DNA from 4 places in the Micromonospora craniellae genome. Region 3 is predicted to be linked to each of the others. Evidence: riboswitches for the same ligand, from Rfam matches in the RefSeq annotation. Region 3 holds a riboswitch; each other region holds the start of a gene.
What was found. Region 3 has a riboswitch for cyclic di-AMP ahead of ID554_RS03290 (C39 family peptidase). Riboswitches for the same ligand answer to the same signal wherever they lie in the genome.

Region 1 (5,346 bases), 2.5 Mb from region 3:
CCTGGGCCACCCCGCTGAGTCACGCGGTCGGCTCGGCGCTGCCGGACTGGGAGTCCGGGGTCAGCATCGCCGCCCTCATCAAGATCGCGATCTCGATGACCTGGCTCATCGTGATCTCGCTGAACGTGACCATGGGCGTCGCCTGGCACCGCTTCCTCGCCTTCCCCAACATCTACTTCAAGCGGAAGCCGGGTGCGTCCGGCTCCGGTCTCGGGCCGCTGCGGCCGATGATGAGCGAGGGCAAGCCGCTCGACTTCGAGGAGGCCGATCCGGAGTCCGATCAGTTCGGCGTCGCGCACGTCGAGCAGTTCACCTGGAAGGGCCTGCTGGACTTCAGCACCTGCACCGAGTGCGGCCGGTGCCAGTCGCAGTGCCCGGCCTGGAACACCGGCAAGCCGCTATCGCCGAAGCTGCTGGTGCTCAGCCTCCGCGACCACGCGTACGCCAAGGCGCCCTATCTGCTGGCCGGCGGCGGCAAGGACCTCACCGGCGAGGAGAAGGCCACCGCCGCGCAGCTCGCCCACGTCGATGTGCTGGCGCTCGCCGAGGCGGAGAAGCCGCTGATCGGCGACGCCGAGGCGGGCGGCGTGATCGACCCGGACGTGCTCTGGTCGTGCACCACCTGTGGTGCCTGCGTGGAACAGTGCCCGGTGGACATCGAGCACGTCGACCACATCGTGGACATGCGTCGCTACCAGGTGTTGATCGAGTCGAACTTCCCCTCCGAGGCCGGCGTGATGCTGCGCAACCTGGAGAACAAGGGCAACCCCTGGGGAGCGCCGCAGAACACCCGGGAGGACTGGACCAAGGGCCTCGAATTCGAGGTGCCCCGGGTCGGCGAGGTCGAGGACTTCGAGTACCTGTTCTGGGTGGGCTGTGCCGGTGCGTTCGAGGACCGGGCGAAGAAGACCACCCGGGCGGTCGCCACGCTGCTGAACGAGGCCGGCGTCTCGTTCGCCATCCTCGGTGAGGGCGAGACCTGCTCCGGCGACCCGGCCCGCCGGATCGGCAACGAGTTCGTCTTCCAGATGCTCGCCCAGCAGAACGTGGAGACCCTCAACGAGGCGTTCGAGGGCCGCGAGAAGGCCAAGCGGAAGATCGTCGCAACCTGTCCGCACTGCTTCAACACCCTGGGCAACGAGTACGGCCAGCTCGGCGGTGAGTTCGAGGTGGTGCACCACACCCAGTTGCTGGCGCACCTGGTCGCCACCGGCAAGCTGACCCCGGTGCAGCCGGTCGACGGCGGCGTCACCTACCACGACCCGTGCTACCTGGGTCGGCACAACCGTGTCTTCGCCCCGCCGCGCGAGGTGTTGGGCAGCGCTGTCGGCGCCGAGAACGGCCTGGTCGAGATGCCGCGCAACAGTGAGCGCTCCTTCTGCTGCGGCGCCGGTGGCGCGCGCATGTGGATGGAGGAGCGGATCGGCAAGCGGATCAATGTGGATCGGGTCGAGGAGGCCATGTCCACCGGTGCGAAGACCGTCGCGGTCGGCTGTCCGTTCTGCTCGACGATGCTGAGTGACGGAGTCAACGGCAAGGGCGCCGGCGACCAGGTCGAGGTGGTCGACGTGGCCAGCGTGCTGCTGCGGTCGGTCAAGCCCGAGCAGGCCCGGGGCGCCGAGGAGGGCGAGCCGGCCGCCGGGTGACCAGCGCGTACGTCGGGGCGTGTCGGCATCCGTGCGGATGCCGACACGCCCCGATTTTTGTATTGGCGTAGATAACTGTAACGAATTGGTCGACACCCTTTGTGTGCGGTCGGTCGCGCAAAGGTGAATGAGCCGTTGGTCGCCTTGATTCCGCTCCGCGCGTTCCCCTAATGTGGGGCACCGGCCGCCGTGGGTCGTCTGTCTCGCCCCCTACCGCTCGCGGGACGCCCGGTGGTCGGTCGCAAAGGAGTCGGTGCCGGTGGCAACCATGCCCCTCCATCGTCACGCGTCGGGACGGTCCACCCCCGCGCGCGGGCTGCGCAAAGCCGTACGCGGCCTGGTCGTCCTGGTCGCCGCCGCCGCGGTCGGTGCCGGTCTGCTCGCCGCGCCCGCGTACGCCGAGCCGTCGGTGGACGAGATCGAGCGCCAGATCGACAAGCAGTGGCAGCAGCTCGAACCCACCATCGAGCAGTTCAACAAGGTGCGCTCGGAGCTGCGGGTCAACCGCGAGAAGTCCGAGAAGCTGGAGAAGAAGATCCAGCCGCTGGCGCTGGAGGCGGAGCTGGCGATGAACCGCGTCGCCGGCCTCGCCTCTCGGTACTACATCACCGGCCCCTCGCAGGAACTCGGCGCGGTGCTGCTCAACGCGAAGCCGGACCAGCTCGGTGAGCAGATGGCCCTCCTCGACCGGCTTGCCTGGGATGAGCGCCGCCAGCTTGAGGGCGTGATGAAGATCCGGAAGAAGTACGACGACCAGAAGGCCACGCTCGACACGCTGATCGTCGACCAGGAGGCCAAGCAGAAACAACTGGCGGCGAAGAGGAAGCAAATCGACGCCGAGATCAAGCGGCTGGAGCGGTCGCTGCCGGTGACCACGGTCAAGACCACCAACTGCCCGACCATCAACGGTGTGGTCAGCGACGCGGCCCGGACGGCCATCCGGACGGCCTGCGCGCAGGTCGGCAAGCCGTACGTCTGGGGTGCCACCGGGCCGAACTCGTTCGACTGCTCCGGCCTGACCCAGTACGCGTACAAGGCGGCGGGTATCCACCTCACCCACTTCACCGGTGCCCAGTGGCGGGAGGGCAAGGCGATCTCCCGGGCCGACGCCCGCCCCGGTGACCTCGTCTTCTTCCGCAGCGACGTGAGTCACGTCGGGCTCTATCTGGGCAACAACACGATGGTCCACGCCCCACGGGCCGGTAGACCGGTCAACGTCTCGCCCATCACGACGATGCCGGTCGCCGGCTTCCGCCGCCCCGGCTGACGCCTGAGCGCGTACGCAGGAACGACAGAAGGCCCCCGGTCAAGCGACCGGGGGCCTTCCCTGTTGTCGGATAACTGCACCGAGAGTGACGGTGTGGACGTGTTGCGTATCGACGCCGGTCGTCCCTACGCTGGGCAATCGTCGGCCCGCTGGCAGGATCGCCCATCCCGGGCGGTGACGGTCCGACACCGCCGAGTCGCAGTCCAAGCGAGCCGGGGAACCAGGTTTTCCGGGGTGAGTCCGCGATGGTCGCGGTAGGGCGTCCCGGGTGCCCGAACCCGTCAGCTAACCCGGTAGGCGGTCTGGGAAGAATGGAGTACGGAGCCCGGTGGCACACCATGCCCCGCGGCCACCGTCGCGCCGGCCGGCGAAGCCCGGCCCGACGACGGCTGCGTCGCGATCCCGCTGGTACCGCTGCACCACCGCACTCGCCGCACTCGCCGCGACCGCCGTCATGCTGACCGGTGGCGCGACGGCGGCCCACGCCGACCCCACGGTCGACGACATCGAGCGCCAGATCGACGAGGACTGGAACCGGCTCGAAGCCGTCATCGAACGGCACAACGCCACCCGGCAGGACCTGGCCGGCACCCGCCGCGAGGCGGACGCCCTGACCGCCCGCATCGCCCCGCTGCAACAGCAGGTGGACGAGGCGATGAAACGGGTCGGCGCGCTGGCCGCGCGGGCGTACCGGGGCGAGCCGGTGCGCGCCGTGAACACACTGCTGGGCAGCCGGTCGCCGGGCGAGGTCGTCGCACAGCTCGGTTTGCTCGACCGGTACGCCCGCTTCCAGCGGGAGGACGTACGGCAGGCGAGTGAACTGCGCGACGAACTCGCCGCCACCCGGGCCGGGCTGGACCGAACCATCGCCGAGCTGAACCTGACCTCGGCCGACCTGGCCGTGGAGCGGCGGCAGATCGACACCGAGATCGAGCGGTTGCAACGGTTGCGGCTGCGCGCGTACGACGACGGTGGGGGTGGTCCGCTGCGGCCGGCGCCCTGTCCGGCCACCTACCCGGGCGGCCCGGCCGGTGAGGCGGTCAGCTTCGCGTGCGCCCAGATCGGCAAGCCGTACTCGTGGGGCGCCGAGGGGCCGCACGCGTACGACTGCTCGGGGTTGATGCTGGCCTCGTGGGCGCGGGCCGGGGTGGCGCTGCCGCACAACGCGGCGCGCCAGCGGCAGGTCACGGCCTCGGTCGGTCGCGGCGACCTGCGTCCGGGTGATCTGGTCTTCTACTACCGCGACCTGCACCACGTCGGCATGTACGTCGGTGGCGGCTGGGTGGTGCACGCCTCCCGCGCGGGCAAGCCGATCACGATGAAACGGATGGACAGCAGTCCGATCCACAGTTTCGGTCGACCCGGCTGAGTCGTTGGGCGGACGACCACGGGCCCGCGTCTGCGCAGCGCAGGCCCGCCGGTCGTCAGCGGGTCGGCCAGGTACGCCAGTTCCGCCAGGCGCGGCTCGGCGTCGGGCCACGCTGACCCTGGTAGCGCGAGCCGTAGACGAGCGAGCCGTACGGGTGCTCGGCGGGCGAGGAGAGCCGGAAGATGCAGAGCTGGCCGATCTTCATGCCGGGCCAGAGCATGATCGGCAGGTTGGCCACGTTGGACAGCTCCAGCGTGACGTGACCGGAGAAGCCGGGGTCGATGAAGCCTGCGGTGGAGTGCGTCAGCAGGCCGAGGCGGCCGAGGCTGGACTTGCCTTCGAGTCGGCCGGCGAGTTGGTCGCCGAGCGAGATCAGCTCAAGCGTGGAGGCGAGCACGAACTCGCCCGGGTGCAGCACGAACGGCTCGCCGTCGGGCACCTCCACCGGCGAGGTGAGGTCGTCCTGCTGGGTGGCCGGGTCGATGTGTGTGTAGAGGTGGTTGTTGAACACCCGGAACAGCTTGTCCAGGCGGACGTCGATGCTGGACGGCTGCACCAGCGTGGGCTCGAAGGGCTCCAGCGCCAGGGTGCCCGCCTTGATCTCGGAGACCAGGTCGCGGTCGGAGAGCAGCATCGCCACACCATAGCTGTCGGTATGCGTGACCTGCGTGTCGGACTACCTGCTTAGAACGTATGTTCTATAGGGTGTCGGCATGGCTTCCTGGTCCGAATTCACCGCTGACGAGCCTCGACTCGCCGACGGGATCCGCCTTCTCCTGCAGCAGTACGGCCCGGGCTTCGGCTACCTGGCCACGGTCCGCGCCGACGGCGGGCCCCGGGTGCACCCGGTCTCCCCGGTGATCACCGCCGACGGTCTCTTCTGCTTCGTGATCGACTCGCCGAAGCGGCGCGACCTGGAACGCGACGGGCGGTACGCGCTGCACTCGTTCCCGGCGGAGGAGAGCGACGACGAGGCGTACGTCGCCGGCCGCGCCCGACCGGTCACCGACGACGCCACGGTGGCCCGGCTGGCGCTCGCGGCCCGCGCCGCCCCGCACGCCGAC
Region 2 (5,346 bases), 2.5 Mb from region 3:
TCATGGAGTACGCGCACCGGCACCCCGGGCACTTCGCCCGCCGGGTGGCCGGGCTGGTCTTCGTCTCGACCACCGCCGAGGGGCACACCCACACCGTCTACGGGTTGTCGCCCCGGATCGCCCGGATCATCCGGCTGGCCGAGACCACCGGGGCCGGGGTGCTCGCCCGATGCGGGGCCTGGCGTCCACCCCGCGCCCTGCTGCGCGCGCTGCGTCCCAGCATCGGCTGGATGCTCTTCGGCGACCACTGCGACCCGACCGACATCCGCCTGGTGACCTCGGCGGTGGCCCGCGCCTCGCTGCGCTCGATCGGCGGCTTCCGGGCCTCCTTCGGTGCCCAGCATCGGCTGGCCACGCTCGCCGCGCTGGCACACCTGCCGGCGGCGGCGCTGGTCGGCGACCGGGACCGGCTCACCCCGCCGCCGTGCGCGGAGTCGATCGCCGCCGCGCTGCCGGCCACCGAGCTGACCGTCTGCCCCGGTGCCGGGCACATGTTGATGATGGAGCGCCCCGAGGAGGTGACCGCCGCCCTCTCCGGCGTCCTGCGTCAGGTTCTCGCCGACGCCCGGCCCGCCGGCCATCGCTCCGCCGCCGGTCGCGCCCGCCGCCGATAGAGATCGCACTCGGACACGCTGCCTCCGCACGCCCGTGAGGTGGGGCGTAATCTCATGCGGTTGGCCGGGCCGGCGTGACGAGGAGAACGAAGAGGTGGACCAGAGCACCCTGGACCAGGAGATCGCCGTCGAGCAGCGGCATCTCGACCGGGTGTACGCGCGACTGTCCGAGCTGCGCCGCGCGGCGGTCCGCGCCGAGCGGGACGGCTACCGGCTGGCCCGGGTCGGCAACTTCGGTGCGCTGGTCGAGCGGGACGCGATGGTGTTCCACGCCGCGCAGCGCCGCCACGCGCTCGACGCCGAGTACGAGGGCCTCGTCTTCGGCCGTCTCGACCTGCGCGACGGGCAGGTGTTCCACGTCGGACGGCTCGGCATCCGCGACGAGGACGCCGCGACGCTGGTGGTCGACTGGCGTGCTCCGGCCGCCGCCCCGTTCTATCAGGCCACCCCGACCGAGCCGCTGGGTGTGGTGCGCCGCCGGACGATCCAGTCCAGCCGGGAGCGGGTCACCCGGATCGAGGACGACCTGCTCGACCCGGACACCGCCCCGGCGGAGATGGCGGTCGTCGGTGACGGCGCACTGCTGGCCAACCTGTCCCGGACCACCGGCCGGGGCATGCGCGACATCGTGGCGACCATCCAGCGCGAGCAGGACGAGGCGATCCGCTCCCCCGGTTCCGGGGTGACCCTGGTCTCCGGCGGTCCGGGCACCGGCAAGACGGCGGTGGCCCTGCACCGCGCCGCGTACCTGCTCTACTCCGACCGCAGCCGGTACGCCGGGGGCGGCATCCTGGTGGTCGGCCCGTCCTCGGTGTTCGTCGAGTACATCGCCTCGGTGCTGCCGTCCCTGGGTGAGGACACCGCCACCCTGCACTCGTTGGGCACCCTCTTCCCGGGGCTGGTCGCCACCCGCACCGACCCGGTCGAGGTGGCGGCGGTCAAGGGGTCGCTGCGGATGCGTCGGCTGCTGGAGCGGGCGACCCGGGACGGTGTGCCCGACTCCCCGGCCGAGCTGCGGCTGCTCTACCGGGGGCAGTTGTTGCGGCTGGAGCGGGCCGAACTGGACGCCGTCCGGGAGCGGGCGCTGTCCCGGGGCGCACGGCGCAACGAGGTGCGCCGGGCCGGCTTCGACGGCGTACTGGCGGCGCTCTGGGCGCAGGCCCGCCGGTTGGGCATTCCCCGGCTGCCCGAGCAGCGGGCCTTCGAGGACGAACTGATCGACCGGACGGACTTCCGGGACTTCCTCAAGGCGTGGTGGCCCCGGCTGCATCCCCGGCACGTGCTCGGCTGGCTGGCCGATCCGGAGCGGCTGCGCCGGTACGCCGCCGGGCTGCTGTCCCGCGCCGAGATCCGGCTGCTGGAGCAGGCGTACCGGGGGCTGGCCGCCGAGGGGCCGACCGTCGCCGACGTGGCGCTGCTCGACGAGCTGGACGCGCTGCTCGGCAAACCGGTCCGTCCGGCCCGCGCGAAGCGCGACCCGTTCCAGCTCGCCGGTGGGGTGCGCGAGCTGAGCACGTTCGCCGACCGGCAGCGGGCGGCTCGCCAGGCGGCCCGGGAACGGCCCGAGGACTACCGGGACTACGCGCACGTGGTGGTGGACGAGTCGCAGGACGTGTCACCGATGCAGTGGCGGATGATCGGCCGGCGCGGCCGGCTGGCCTCGTGGACGGTGGTGGGCGACCCGGCGCAGACCGCGTGGACGGGGGATCCGCAGGAGCTGTCCCGGGCCCGGGACCAGGCGTTGGGTCGCCGCCGTCGGCACCGGTTCACGCTCACCACCAACTACCGCAACTCGGCGGAGATCTTCGCCGTGGCGGCGGCCGAGATCCGGCGGGCGTACCCGGAGCTGGCCCTGCCCACCGCGGTGCGCGCCACCGGGGTCGACCCGGTGGAGCTGGTGGTGCCGGCGGCGGAGCTGGAGACCAGCGTGCTGACCGCGGCGAGCGCGCTGCTCGGCGAGGTCGAGGGCACCGTCGGGTTGATCACTCCGGTGCCGCGCCGGGACGAGGTCGCGGCCTGGCTGGGCGGGCTCGGCGGCGAGCGTCTCCAGGTGGTGACCAGCCTGGAGGCCAAGGGCATGGAGTACGACGGCGTGGTGCTGGTCGCCCCCGGCGAGATCCGTGCCGATCCCGGTTCCGGCGTCCGCACGCTCTACGTCGCCCTGTCCCGGGCCACCCAGCGGTTGACCACGATCGACCCGATCGGCTGACCCGGACCGCCGACCCCCACTGAAGCGAAAAGCGACAAGAATCCCTTATGTCTGGTTTACTGGTGACCAGGCGAACACCACGAGTCACACCGGCTGCGCCGGTCCCACCAGCACCGGTAGGCTCGTACCCGGTCTCCGCCAGGCGGCACCCACCGGTGCCGGCGGTGATCGCCGCCTAATCGCCCGCGAGGGCGAACCGGGGAACCATGTTCCAGGGGTGCATCCGCGTCCAGCGGTAGGGATCTTCCGTCCCGAACCCGTCAGCTAACCCGGTCGGCGGCTGACGGAAGGACATGTGCATGCCAGCAGTGGCAACCGTGAGACCGGCCGCCCGTACGGCGGCCCTGATCGCCGCAGGGCTCGCCCTCGCCCTGGGCGCCGCGCTCGCACCGTTCAGCGCCGCCTCCGCGGCACCCGGTGACGTCGGTGACGAGGGCGGCACCCCGGCGCTCCGCGCCCAGTTGGAGGCGGCCAGCAAGGGTTACCTCGACGCGAAGACCGCGCTGGACCGCTCGGTCGACCGGCAGAAGAAGCTTGCCGAGCAGCTCACCACGACCGAGGGTCAGCTCACCGAACGCAGCACGAAGGTCGCTGAGATCGCCGCGCAGGCGTACCGCAGTGGCCGGCTCGGTGCCGCGTCGGCGCTGCTCAACAGCGGTTCCCCGGCCGGCTTCATGGACCGCGCGGCGGCCCTGGACGCGGTGGCGGCCAACGAGGAACGCGCGCTGCACGACCTGCGGACCACCCGGGACGAGGTCAGCAAGACCAAGCAGGCCCTCGACGTCGAGGTGCAGGAGCAGCGCAAGCAGGTGGCCGTGATGGCCAAGCGCAAGGAGCAGGCCGAGCGCTCGCTGACCGTGGCCAACGAGCGGGCCGAACGGGCCGCGGCGGAGGAGCGGGCGGCCAGCCGGGCTCCCGCACGCAGCAGCGGTTCCAGCAGCCCCACGGCCAAGCCGGCGCCGCGCAACGCCAACGGATCCTGGCCGGCCGAGTCGTGCAGCGTCAACGACCCCACACCGGCCAACGGCTGCATCACCCCGCGCACCCTGCACGCGCTCAACCAGGCCAAGGCGGCCGGCTTCACCCGGTACGTCTCCTGCTACCGCGCGGGCGGCTCGGGTGAGCACCCGAAGGGTCGGGCCTGCGACTTCGCGGCGCAGAAGAACGGCTTCGGCGGGGTCGCCACCGGCGGCGACCGGACGTACGGCAACAACCTGGCGGCGTTCTACGTCAACAACGCCGACCGTCTCGCCGTGCTCTACGTGATCTGGTACAAGCAGATCTGGCTGCCGAGCAGCGGCTGGCGCACGTACAGCGGCGCGCGTGGCGACCCGTCCAGCGACCACACCAACCACGTGCACCTGTCGGTGTACTGACCCGCGCACGCCGGGTGGAGCGCCCCCACGGGGTCGACCCACCCGGCGTCGTCGTTCCCGCCCCCGGCCCGGTCGCCTCGGGCGCGCCCCGCCCGTCGCCGCGCGTTCTCGCGCCACCTTCGTTACCGTCGACATCGAAGCGGACATTTCGCGGGCGAGCGGGAGGAACGGTTATGAGTGGACCGCAACGGGCCCAGTGCGACGGTGCGTCATGAGCGCCACGACCGGACATGTGATGGTCTTCGCGCCGACGCCCCTGCTCACGGTCACGATCGACCAGCCCAACGAGACTCCGGAGCTACACCTGCACCCCGGCGGACAGGGCATCTGGCAGGCCCGGATGGTGCTGTCGCACGGCGTCGACGTGGTGCTCTGCACCGCGCTCGGCGGCGAGATCGGGCAGGTGCTGGAGCCGCTGCTGGTCAGCGAGGGCGTCGACCTCAAGGTGGTGGCGCGGGACTCCGGCGGCAGCGGCGGGTACGTGCACGACCGTCGCGAGGGCACCCGCCAGGAGATCGTCGACGTGACCGGGCAGCCGCTGAGCCGGCACGAGCTGGACGAGCTCTACAACCTGGCGCTCGGCGAGGGGCTGCGCGCGGCGGTGAGCGTACTCAGCGGCCCGAACGACCCGTCGCTGGTCCCCGCCGACCTGTACCGGCGCTTCGCCGCCGACCTCGGCGCCAACGGCAGCCGGGTGGTGGTGGACCTCAGTGGCGACCACCTGACGGCAGTGCTGGAGAGTGGGGTCTTCTTCGTCAAGGTCAGCCACGAGGAGCTGATCGCCGACGGCCGCGCGGCCGAGGACGACGAGGAGCAGCTCACCCGGGCGATCTACGACCTGCACGCCACCGGTGCCGAGAACGTGGTGGTCAGCCGGGCCGACAAGCCGGCGCTGGCACTCGTCGACGGCGAGGTGTTCGAGGTGCGGATGCCCCGCTTGGAGGCGGCTGACCCACGCGGCGCGGGTGACTCGATGACCGCCAGCGTGGCCGCCGTGGTGGCCCGTGGAGGTGACGTACGGACGGCGATCCGGACCGGCGCGGCGGCCGGCGCACTGAACGTCACCCGGCACGGGCTGGGCACCGGTCGGCTCGACTCGATCACCGGGCTGGTGGACCGGGTGCGCCTGGAGCCGGCCGGCATCCGC
Region 3 (5,346 bases):
CGCGAACGAGACATAGCTGAACGCCGGGGTGTAGTAGCCCCATGCCACGTCGCTACCCAGAACCAGGCTGGTGCGCTGTCGCTCGATCCGCTCCTGCACGGTCAGCAGCGGCCCGCCGAACCCGGCAGCCGGGTTCGCCTCGCGGACCTGTCTCATCCAGGCTGTCGCGTCCGCCACGTCGGTCCAGGTCCGCTCGGCGGCGGCCTGGTTCCGGCGGAGGAGCCAGTGGCCGGTCAGTACGGGCGTCATGGTGTTGGCGAGAAAGATCTGTGTCTCCGCGTCGCCGAGGTCCGCGCCAGGTCTGCGTGGCCCCTCCTTGGCGAAGTCGGCACGCGAACCGACCCATGGACCGAAGCCGTGCCAATGCCCTTCCCAGCGCATCTGCGTCCTTCTCTGTGCTGTGGACCGGCCGCCCCCGTTGCCGTTCGAGGGCGGCCGGAGCTGTTGCCAGGTGCCCTGGTCAGGCGGTCAGGCCCCGGTCCCGGACCCAGCCGAGTGCGAGGTTGTCCATCTCGCCGCCGGTCAAGCGCAGCTCGCTGCCCGCGCCGACCTGCTTGTTGTCGCGCACCACGTAGGCGTCGGCGACGCCGGGGATCGGGGCGACCTCGGCGCAGGTCTCGTTGTCGCCGCCGAGGTTCCCGCCGCAGTAGGTTGTGAACCGCGCGCCGTCGATCGGCAGCGCGTACAGATTCTGCTGGAACATGAGAGTGGACCTTCCGTGCTCTCGCATGCGCGAAGGTGCGGCCTCCGCATCCGTTATGTCCTACCTTGGTGCGATCACAAATCTGGGGCGACTCGCGGAACGGCGGGTACGGAGGTCCCCTCACCCTCGGTTGGCAGGGCTGCATCAGCTCGCCCCCTCAACAACGGGCCGGCGAGTTGCTCCCCAGGCCACGAACCTGTCGAACAGTTCCTCGGGCTCCGGGCCGTCGTGCGGGTTGAGCTGGTAGAGGTCGCGCATGGCCTCGTACATCAGGCCGGCGAGATAGATCGTCAGCCCGGGGACGTTCCCCCGGAACTCCACGGGCAGCAGCAGCCTGGCCTCACCGCACGGCCACGGCTGCCCGTCGACCCGGCAGAACCAGGTCGGTCGCGCCGGAGTGTGCGGAGTGTTCCCGCCTGAGCCGCCCGGGCGGTCGGCGTGCGGGCCACGGCCAGGCGTCGCGAGCTGGGTGGTCAGCACGGCCGACCACCCGACCGCCACGCCTGAGCCGGCGTCAGGAAGCCGGTCGGTCCGGGGCCATGGAGTGGAAGCGCCTGGGTCGGCTGGCGCATCCACCCGGGCAGCGGAGCGCCGCGCCGTCGCTGCGGCAGAACCGGAAGGACCATCGTCGGGCACTGGTACGGGTGCGTACGCACGTCGACCTCCGTCGGTTAGGGATCGGGAGGGGCCGCCCGCGCACGGGGGGATGTCACGGGCGGCCCCGGAGCAGAACCCGCCCCAGCTCTGCACGGCGTGAAGCAGATCCGCATGGGTGACAGTCTGGTGAGGACAGGACTACTGTCGGAAGGCATCGACGCTGGCCACGGCGGCGTCCTGGTGCGCCGATCCGGCCCCTGACGGCAGCGTGGCGATCTTGGTGAATCCCCTGGAGGTGACGTGGAACGTGAGCAGCCTTCCGACCTGCACGAGCTGATCCGCACTCAGCTTCGCCGGCTGCGGACGGCAGCGGGCATGAACCAGGAGGAGTTCGGCCGACGGTCGAACTACTCGGCATCCCTGGTGTCGGCGGTGGAGACCGGCACCCGCCCGGTCGACAGGCCGTTCGCGAAACGGGCGGACGAGGTCCTGGAGACCGGAGGCATGTTCGAGGAACTGCTGCGGACGGCCGAGGTGCTGCGCCAGCCCGCGTGGTTCCTGCCCTACCTGGAGGCCGAGCGCACCGCGAGGCAACTCCGGTGCTACCAGTCGACGCTGGTCCCGGGCCTACTACAGACCGAACGCTACGCCCGCGCGGTGATCCGATGTGACGACACCCTGACCGACGCCGGGGTGGAGCGACGGCTCGCGAACCGGATGGCCCGGCAGGCGGTCCTGGACCAGGAGGAGCCGCCGCAGTTCGTCGCGGTGATCGACGAGGTGGTGCTCCGGCGGGTCGACGAGCGCCTCCACGACGTGCTGGTCGAGCAGGTGCACCACCTGATCGACCTCGCCGAACGACCCAACATCAGCGTGCACCTCGTGCCTGTCGGCGTGGGGATGCACGCTGGTTTGACCGGCCCCTTCATCCTGGCAAGGAGCACGGACGATGGTTGGGTCGGTAATATCGAGACCCAACTCGGCGGAGTCCTCGCCGACAAGGACGAAGACGTCAATACCCTGCTGTCCAAATGGGAGACCGTGCGCAACGAGGCACTGTCTGGCCGGCAGTCGATCGAGCTGATGAAGGATTGTGTGAAGCCATGGATCTGAACGGCGCGACCTGGCGCAAGTCCACCCGCAGCGGCTCCAGTGGCGGCGACTGCGTGGAGGTCGCCGACAATCTGTCCGGCGTCGTGCTGGTGCGCGACACCAAGGACCGGGACGGCGGCACGCTGGCCTTCACCCCGGTGTCGTGGGCGAGCTTCGTCGGTCTGGCGAAGATGCTCGACCGGCACGCCTGATCCCGGTACGACGCGGAAGCCCTCGGTCGAACGACCGAGGGCTTCTCCATGCTCGGTGCGCACCATGCCCACAAGGCCGTCCACCGGCCGCGCACACCCGGATGTAAGGAGGGGTCCCCTGCTATGCACGAGGCGATAGCAGGGGACCCCTCCTTACATCTCGTCCGCACATCTCGTCCTTACATCTCAGGAGGAGTAGCCGCGGGTGGCGGCCCAGTGGGCGAGGTCGATGGTGGTCATCCAGTACGAGTAGTACGACGCGTTGGCCGAGTCAGCGATCTTGACCAGTCGACCGTCGTCCTCGTAGCCCACCACGGCGACATAGTGGCCACCGGGAAAGGAGTGCCAGCGGCCGCCCGTGTCGGTGGCGCTGCCGGCCACGTTCACCACGACACCGCGCCCGCCGGTGATCGCCTTCACCACGTCGGCCTGGAGCTGGTCCATCTGCGCCGGGGTGGCCGAGCCGCCCCGGAGCATCGTGGTCGAGTACGGCGCACCCTTGAGCGTGGCGTTGAGCACCCGGGTGGTGTCCAGGGCCGAGTTGGTGCCGGCGTACGTGGTGCCGAGCTGGGCGGCCAGGGAATCCTGGTCACGATTCACCCCGGCGGCACTGAGCGCGTTGCGTACCGCGGCCGGGCCGCAGTAGTACCCGGTGATCTGGGCCTGGAAGTCGTAGTCCAGGACCTTGCGCGCCGGTGGCTTCGGTGCGGCCTTCTTGCTGGTGACCACCGGCGAGGGGGCCGCCGAGGTGGCCTTCGGCGAGGGCGACGGCGACGGGACGGCGCTGCTCGGGACGGCGCTGCTCGGGACGGCGCTGCTCGGGACGGCGCTGCTCGGGACGGCGCTGCTGGGCAGGGTCGACGGGGGCGGCTCCACCCGGGTGTCGGCGCGGGAGACGGCGGTGTCGCCGCGCGACTCGGCGACGGCGGTCGTGGTGTGTGCGGTGGCCGGGGCGTCCTCGGTGCCGACGAGTACGGCACCGGCGCCGGTGGCCAGCGCCAGCGCGGCGGCCGAGGCGGCGGCGACCTGATAAGGGCGTTCGGTGGCCAGCCGGCGTAGCTGGCGCGTGACGGTCTGCTTCACGGAGTCCTCCACGGGGGCTCAGGGAGGCACGGCGAGTCGCTCCGGCGGTCAGCTCGACAGGTCCTGCCGAGGACCGCCCGAGTACGCGGACGGGCCGTGCGAGGGGTGTGCCCGGACGACCGGGCGGGGGCGGTGGCCGCTGTCAGCTGGTGGCCGACGGCCCGGTGGGCGCGGGCACCGCGGTGCCGTGGAGGAACAAGAAGGGGACCACGAGGGGCTGCACGAGAGGAAAGCTCCTTCCGACACCGCCGACCGGGTTAGCTGACGGGTTCGGGCGGGAAGTTGGCCCTACCGTGAGCCGATGCTCGCGGATTCACCCCAGTGGTGCGGTGGGTCCCCGGTTCGTGAGACCACGATTAGGCGGGTCGATGCGGCGTCGCCTCCTGCGATCGGGTACCGCATCGGACGGGCCGACACTACTGGCCGGCCATTCCCCTGCCAACCCATCCTGACCTGCTTAAACATGATCCAGCTTGCTGATTTTCGGGCGTTCGGTCATAGATGTCGCGCAACGGGACCGACGGCGATCGACGCAACGGGCGGTGACAACGGGACCACCCGCAGACAATGTCTCCGGGCATCGCGTCACGTCTCGGGCGTTTTTCACCTCGGCGTCCGCTCCGGCGAGCGATGTGACCGGACTCACTCGATCCGCCTCGTCGTACCCGGCCGTCAGCGAAACACAAAACAGCAGATCGGGCTGCCGACTACAACAGTCCAGCATGGACTCAACGGTGCTGGTTGCGGCAACTTGCGGTACTCGGCTCGTCGCCCGGCGCGCGCTGCCTCGGCGGCCCGGCAGGCTGCGGTGCGGACGCCTCTGCGGACTGCTGCGCAGGATCGGCGGCGGGCGGCGGGTGGGCCCCGGTGCGGCTCGGGGCGAGCCGTCGCATCATCGGCTGCTCCACGTAGCGGTGCAGCAGCGCGGCAAGCGCCAGGGTGAGCAGCAGGAACCCGATCACCGCCGGCACGCCCCACCAACCGGGCAGGCCGGTGCCCCAGTTCCCGGTGAGCCGCAGGATCGTCATGATCGCGAAGACGTGCACCAGGTAGAAGGCGAACGAGACCTCGCCCAGCCAGACCATCAGCCGGGAACGCAGCGGCGACCGGCGGCCGTGCACGTCGGCGTCCGCCGCCGCCGCGATCACCAGGACGTACGCCACCGACAGCAGCGCCGCCCAAAGCTCGGCCCGGATCCACTCCGAGGCCGCCACCCAGGTGGCAACGAAGATCACGGTGGCCATCGGCAGCCGGGGGCCGCGCCAGCGCCCACGCAACATCAGCTCGGCGGCGGCCACGCCCATCCAGAACTCCAGCGACCGCACCAGCGGGAAGATCTGGGTGAACCACCAGCGGCTCTGCTCCGGCACCAGCAACTGACCGGGCCAGAGCGCCAGGATCAGCAGCGGCACGGCGATCACCACGGCCCACAGCATCCACGGCTTGGCCCGGCGCACCAGCGGCAGCGCCAGCGGCAGGCACAGATAGAAGAACAGCTCGCAGGAGAGCGACCAGCTCACGTTGTTGACACTGTAGAAGTAGCCCGGTCGGGGATCCCACGCCTGGAGCAGGAACAGGTTCTCCAGCGCGGCCACCGGGTTGATCGGGTCGGCGAACCAGAGCGCCGCGAGCATGGCCAGCGCCCACATCACCAGGTGG
Region 4 (5,346 bases), 1.6 Mb from region 3:
CGGTCGGCGTACTCCGAGGGGGTGCGCGGGGTCTGCGGCAGCGGCATCCCGGCGGCTCCGGTCAGCCGGCGGACGTCCGACTCCGCCACCTCGTACGCCTGCCACGCCTGCTCGGCCTCGTCCTGCGCGGTGAGCCACTCCTCGCGGCGTCGCCGGGCCGTGGCGTCGGCCCGGTCGGCGGCCACCGCGACCTCTTCCGCCCAGCGGTCCTGGTCCCGCTGTTCCTCGGTGTGCTCGGCGCGACTTGGCAGTGCGGCCTCGCGGATCCGGGTGCCCGCGTCGAAACGCAGGAGGTGCCGGGGGCGCAGCAGCAGAGCGGCGATGACGAGGATCACCACGCCCAGCAGGCTCAGCCAGATCGCGGCGGCCCGGGGGACGTCGGGCAGGACGTAGGAGAGAGCGGTCTGCATCATCAACACCTCTCGCGGTCGGATGAGGGTCGTCGATCGGGGAAGGTCGGTGGGCTGATCCGGCTGCGCTGCCCGGGGCCGGTGTATCGGGCGGATCGGCGACGGCGGCGTGCCCGTACCCGTGGGCCGTGGTGGCCGTGTGTCCGAGGTCGGGGCCGGGTCGACGGGCGGGCCACGTGGGCCGTGGGGTGTCCTGGGGCAGGCCGACGGTCAGGCGGCCGGTGGGCCTCGACGGGTTGGCTCGCCGTGACCGACGGCGGGGCGCGGCACGGCGCTCTGGTGGACCGTGGTGGTGCCGGCCAGGCCGGACCCGGCGGTGGGCTCGGGGCGGGCCGGCGGCGCGGTCGGGATCGTCGGCTGCGGATGCGACGTGGCCAGCACGCCGGATGCCCGGACCTGCTCGGTGACCGGTGTGACGGTGCCCGGCCAGGCCGGGAGGTCGGCGGCGACGGACCAGGCGCGGTGATCGACGGCGGCTACGCGGGTCGGCTGGTCGCCGGCCGGGCGCAGTGGCAGATCGGCGGCGGCCGCACCGAGGCCGACCGCCAGCACGAGGGCGGCCAGCGCCAGCCGGGTCAGCTCGCGGAGCGTGCGCAGCGTCGCCGGCCACAAGGGACGGGCGAGCGCGACGGACGACACGCGTTCAACCTATCGTTCGCGTCCGGAGAATGCACATGGGTGTGCGCCGCGTCCGGTCGGTGAATCTCGCCACGTCGTCCAGTGTGGACTCCTTCAGCGGCCGGTGTCCCCGTTCTCCGGCTCGTCGGCGAACAGGGCCAGCAGGTCGCCGACCTGGCGGTCGGCCTCCGCAGGGTGGCGGAACCGGCCGGCCGGGTTGAGGGTGTACTCGTTGCGGCGGCCCACCCGGGTGCGGAACAGGTAACCGCCCGCCTCCAGGTCGGCGACGATGGCCTGGGCGGCGCGTTCGGTGACCCCCACCTCGGTGGCGACGTCGCGCAGCCGGGCGGTGGGATCGCGGGCGATGGCGAGCAGCACGTGTGCGTGATTTGTCAGGAAAGTCCAGTTGCGGGTGCTCTCTCGCTCGCCTGAGGTCGCCATGCCCGCCATGGTATGGCCTGTCCAGCCGTGCTCCGGGGCTGCGCGTTCGTTCGCTCACGCCCGGTTGGCAAGCGTTCTGGAATACATGAAATGCAGATCACGCATAGCTTGACGGGCCTTGCGCTGCGTGTGACGGTTGGTCGGCAGCCCGTGGCCAACGTCGGCCGGGATGACCAGGCATTCCACCGAGAGGCGAGGTGACGCCGGATGAGTCGACCCGGAACGATCGGGGCGCAGCCCGGTCTCGAGCGCGAGTACCTGACCGCCGACCTGCCCGGCGCGCGGCAGCGCGCCCTCGCCGAGCTGATGGCCGGCAACCGTCGGTTCGTCACCGACACGCTCCGGCACCCCAACCAGAACGCCAGCCACCGGGCCGCCGTCGCCACCGAGCAGCACCCCTTCGCGGTGATCGTCGGTTGCTCCGACTCCCGGCTCGCTGCGGAGATCATCTTTGACCGGGGGTTGGGTGACCTCTTCGTGGTCCGCACCGCTGGGCACACCATCGGCCCCGAGGTGCTGGGCAGCGTCGAGTACGCGGTGAGCGTGCTGCGTACGCCGCTCGTGGTGGTGCTCGGGCACGACTCGTGCGGTGCCGTCCAGGCGGCCCGGGCCGCAGCGGCCACCGGCACCGCGCCCACCGGGCACCTGCGTGCCGTGGTGGACGCGGTGGTGCCCAGCCTGCGTCGGGCCCAGCAGGCGGGGGTCGACGACCTGGACGCGATCGTCGACATCCACATCGCGCAGACCGTCGAGGCGATGCTGGAGTCGTCCGAGGCGCTCGCCGCCGAGGTGGCTGCGGGCGGGTGCGCGGTGGTGGGCATGTCGTACCGGCTGGCCGCCGGTGAGGTGCGGATCGTCGCGGCGGAGCCCACCGAGATGGCGGGTGTGGTGGCAGCCGCGGCCTGACCCGCGCTCACCGACACGGACGACGAGGGCCGTTCCGCCGGATGGCGGAACGGCCCTCGCAGGTCACCGGCTGGTGCTCAGAGCAGCGACACGTGCACGTGGTCCGTGTGGTTGGACGGGCCGCTGTAGGACCGCCACCTATTCTCGGTCGGGAACCAGATCTGCCGGTTCCAGATCACGTAGTAGATGCCGAGCCGGTCGGCGTTGCGAACCAGGAAGGCCGCCAGGTTGTTGCCGTAGATCCGGGTGTCGTTGTTGTGCCAGGGGCTGAACCCGCTGTTCTGCAACGACCAGTCACAGGCCCGGCCCTTGGGGTGCTCGAACTTGTCACCCGGTCGCCAGCAACCGACGAAGCGGTTGAAGCCGGCCCGCTTGACCTCCTTGTACATGTGCAGCGTGCGGGGCGTGATGCAGCCCGACGTGGTCGGGTCGTTCTGGTTGCACGACTCCGGCTTCCAACTGCCGTCGGACGCGCGGTTCGGCGCCACCCGGGCGACCGGCGAGGTGGCGGCCACCAGGCCACCGGTCAGGCTCTCGCCGCCGACCAGACGCAGCGACTTCTCCGCCTCGGTCTTCTTGCGGGCCATGTCGTTGGTCAGCTTCTGCTGCTCGCGCACCTCGGCGTCGGACGCGATCTTGGCCTGGTCGGCGCGCTCCTTGACCGCGTTGATCTCGCCCAACTTCTTGTCGTTGACCAGGTTCAACTCGTCCAGGGCGGAGGCGCGGTCCATGAACGAGTCCGGAGCGCTGCTCTGCAACAACATCGCTATCGCGCCCACCCGGCCGGTCCGGTACGACTGCGTCGCGATCTTGGCGACCTGCGGTGTGAGCGCGTCGAGGTCGGCCTGTGCGCGGCGTAGCTCGACGTCGAGCTTGAGCTGCCGTTTCTTGGACTTCTCCAGCTGGTTCTTGGCCTTGGAGAAGTCGCGGTTGGCGGACTCGATCAAGTCGTTGAGCATCGGCGGGTCGTCGTCGTGCTCGGCGGGGCGGGGTGGTGTCGGTGTGGCCATGGCCGGCAGGGGCCCGGCGAACACGGCGAACGCGGCGAACACGGCCACCACAGGTGTCATCCAGCGGCGTAGGGGTGCCGTCACTTCTTTCCCTTCCATCGACCGCCGACCGGGTTAGCTGACGGGTTCGGAACGGAAGTGGCCCCTACCGCTGACGCGGATTCACCCCACCTACCTGGGTCCCCGGCTCGCCTCGCGGCGATTGGGCGGTGGCACCGCAGGCGCCGCTGCGCGCCTTCGTCGGTGACCGGCAGTGAGGTTACCCGACAGTCCATGTCGGTCTCTACGCCTCGAACCCGACTAGATGCGTCATTTCGTAATCGCGATGGGTGACCAACGACACGGGCACGAACCGTGTCGGCAGGGGCGGTCACGCTGCGGGGTGTCACCATGTGGTGTCCGTGCTCCTGTCCGGGTCGGGCCACCGCGATCCGGTGGCGGGGGATGTGTCACGCGCACGCGCGGTGCTGAGCGCGTGCAGGGCCTCGGACCGGTCCGTCCCGGGCCGGGGAGTCGGTGGGGTGGGTCCGTCGCCGTCCGGCCCGTCGTCGTGACCGCCGGGCCCGCCGGGCCCCGGCGTGTCCCGCCACCCGGCGGTGACCACCAGCGCGGCCAGTGCGGTCGTCAGCGGTACGGCGGCGACCAGCCCCAACGTGGCCACCACGCTGCGGACGATCTCCTGGGTGAGGAACTCGCTGGTCACGATCTGGCCGAGCGCGCGGGTGTCGGCGGTGAGCAGGAGCAACAGCGGCAGGGATGCGCCCGCGTACGCCAGTACGATGGTGTTGACCACCGAGGCGATGTGCGCCCGGCCGACCCGGGTCGCCGAGCGGTACAACTCCCGGCGGGTGAAGCTCGGGTTGGCGTGACGTAGCTCGGTCACGGCGGCGGACTGGGTCACCGTGACGTCGTCGAGCACACCGAGCGAGCCGATGATGATGCCGGCGAGCAGCAGGCCGTGCAGGTCGACGTCGCTGCGGAACATGGACAGCGTGGTGGCGTCCTCGCTGCCGAAACCGGTCAGGTGGGTGGCCCGGGTGGCGGCCAGCCCGAGCAGGCCGGTGAGCACCAGGCTGCCGAGCGTGCCGAGGACGGCCACCGAGGTCTCTGCGGAGATGCCGTGCGTCAGGTACAGCACCACGAACATGATCAGTGCCGCGCCGACGATGGCCACCACCAGCGGCGGCTGGCCGGCGCTGATGCCGGGCAGCACGAAGGTGATCAGGATGGCGAAGCTGGCCGCCAGACCGCCCAACGCGGCCAGGCCGCGAAGCCGTCCGAAGGCGACGATGGCGGCGGCGAACATCACCGCGAGCCAGATCAGCGGTTTGCCCCGCTGGTGCTCGGCGATGTTGTAGGCGCTGATCGAGGGGTCCTCGGGATCGATCAGGGAGACCAGGATGATCTCGTTGCCGACGCTGACCCGGGGTGCCCCCGGCCCGTCCGGCAGCGGCGTCTGCACGTCCTGGCCGGCGTCCGGGCCGCTGTCGACCCGTACGGTCACCGTGCCGCACTGCCGCCCGGCGGTGGTCGGGGTGCCCTCGGGCACGACCGGGTTCGGTGGGCAGGGCTCGTTCACCACCCGGGTGACCGTGCCGTGGTATCGCGGAGTGTCGTTGGCGGCCTCGGGACGGGGTGGGTCCGAGGGCCAGAGCACGAGGGCGGCGACCAGCGTGGCGAGGAAGAGGGGGACCACCAGAACGATGAGGATCCGCCGCACCCGGGGTGGGGTGGGCGGAGCGGAACGGGTGTGGTCGGCGCCCATTCATTGTCTCCCAACGATTCCAAGGCGAACTACGTACCGACGGGCGGGTTGGTTCAGCGCCGCCGGACGGCCGCTGCGGCGGGCCCCAGAATTGGCCCGAGCGTGGCAGGATGGCCGCGTACCGTGAGGGCGGGGCCGGCTCTGGCCAGCCGTCGCAGAAGCGCTGCGACGGCGGTGCGCGCCCGACGGCGGGCGG

Region 1: it holds a riboswitch for cyclic di-AMP, as region 3 does, so the genes downstream of both, ID554_RS14195 (C40 family peptidase) here and ID554_RS03290 (C39 family peptidase) in region 3, are expected to answer to the same signal.
Region 2: it holds a riboswitch for cyclic di-AMP, as region 3 does, so the genes downstream of both, ID554_RS22950 (coiled-coil domain-containing protein) here and ID554_RS03290 (C39 family peptidase) in region 3, are expected to answer to the same signal.
Region 4: it holds a riboswitch for cyclic di-AMP, as region 3 does, so the genes downstream of both, ID554_RS10315 (coiled-coil domain-containing protein) here and ID554_RS03290 (C39 family peptidase) in region 3, are expected to answer to the same signal.

The regions. Positions count from the first base shown of each region.
Region 1 covers NZ_CP061725.1:3,180,377-3,185,722, forward strand. The annotation lists gene ID554_RS14185 ((Fe-S)-binding protein) at 1-1,646, shown strand, start outside; gene ID554_RS14190 (C40 family peptidase) at 1,900-2,913, shown strand; cyclic di-AMP (ydaO/yuaA leader) riboswitch at 3,093-3,228, shown strand; gene ID554_RS14195 (C40 family peptidase) at 3,242-4,282, shown strand; gene dcd (dCTP deaminase) at 4,338-4,916, opposite strand; gene ID554_RS14205 (pyridoxamine 5'-phosphate oxidase family protein) at 4,996-5,346, shown strand, end outside.
Region 2 covers NZ_CP061725.1:5,054,938-5,060,283, reverse strand. The annotation lists gene ID554_RS22960 (alpha/beta fold hydrolase) at 1-614, shown strand, start outside; gene ID554_RS22955 (HelD family protein) at 709-2,823, shown strand; cyclic di-AMP (ydaO/yuaA leader) riboswitch at 2,986-3,118, shown strand; gene ID554_RS22950 (coiled-coil domain-containing protein) at 3,123-4,199, shown strand; gene ID554_RS22945 (1-phosphofructokinase family hexose kinase) at 4,411-5,346, shown strand, end outside.
Region 3 covers NZ_CP061725.1:718,092-723,437, forward strand. The annotation lists gene ID554_RS03265 (hypothetical protein) at 1-381, opposite strand, end outside; gene ID554_RS03270 (DUF397 domain-containing protein) at 461-703, opposite strand; gene ID554_RS03275 (hypothetical protein) at 848-1,183, opposite strand; gene ID554_RS03280 (helix-turn-helix domain-containing protein) at 1,601-2,413, shown strand; gene ID554_RS03285 (DUF397 domain-containing protein) at 2,404-2,604, shown strand; gene ID554_RS03290 (C39 family peptidase) at 2,791-3,699, opposite strand; cyclic di-AMP (ydaO/yuaA leader) riboswitch at 3,919-4,060, opposite strand; gene ID554_RS03295 (acyltransferase family protein) at 4,416-5,346, opposite strand, start outside.
Region 4 covers NZ_CP061725.1:2,335,872-2,341,217, reverse strand. The annotation lists gene ID554_RS10335 (hypothetical protein) at 1-410, opposite strand, end outside; gene ID554_RS10330 (hypothetical protein) at 621-1,049, opposite strand; gene ID554_RS10325 (helix-turn-helix transcriptional regulator) at 1,143-1,478, opposite strand; gene ID554_RS10320 (carbonic anhydrase) at 1,677-2,375, shown strand; gene ID554_RS10315 (coiled-coil domain-containing protein) at 2,453-3,469, opposite strand; cyclic di-AMP (ydaO/yuaA leader) riboswitch at 3,473-3,604, opposite strand; gene ID554_RS10310 (YibE/F family protein) at 3,771-5,150, opposite strand.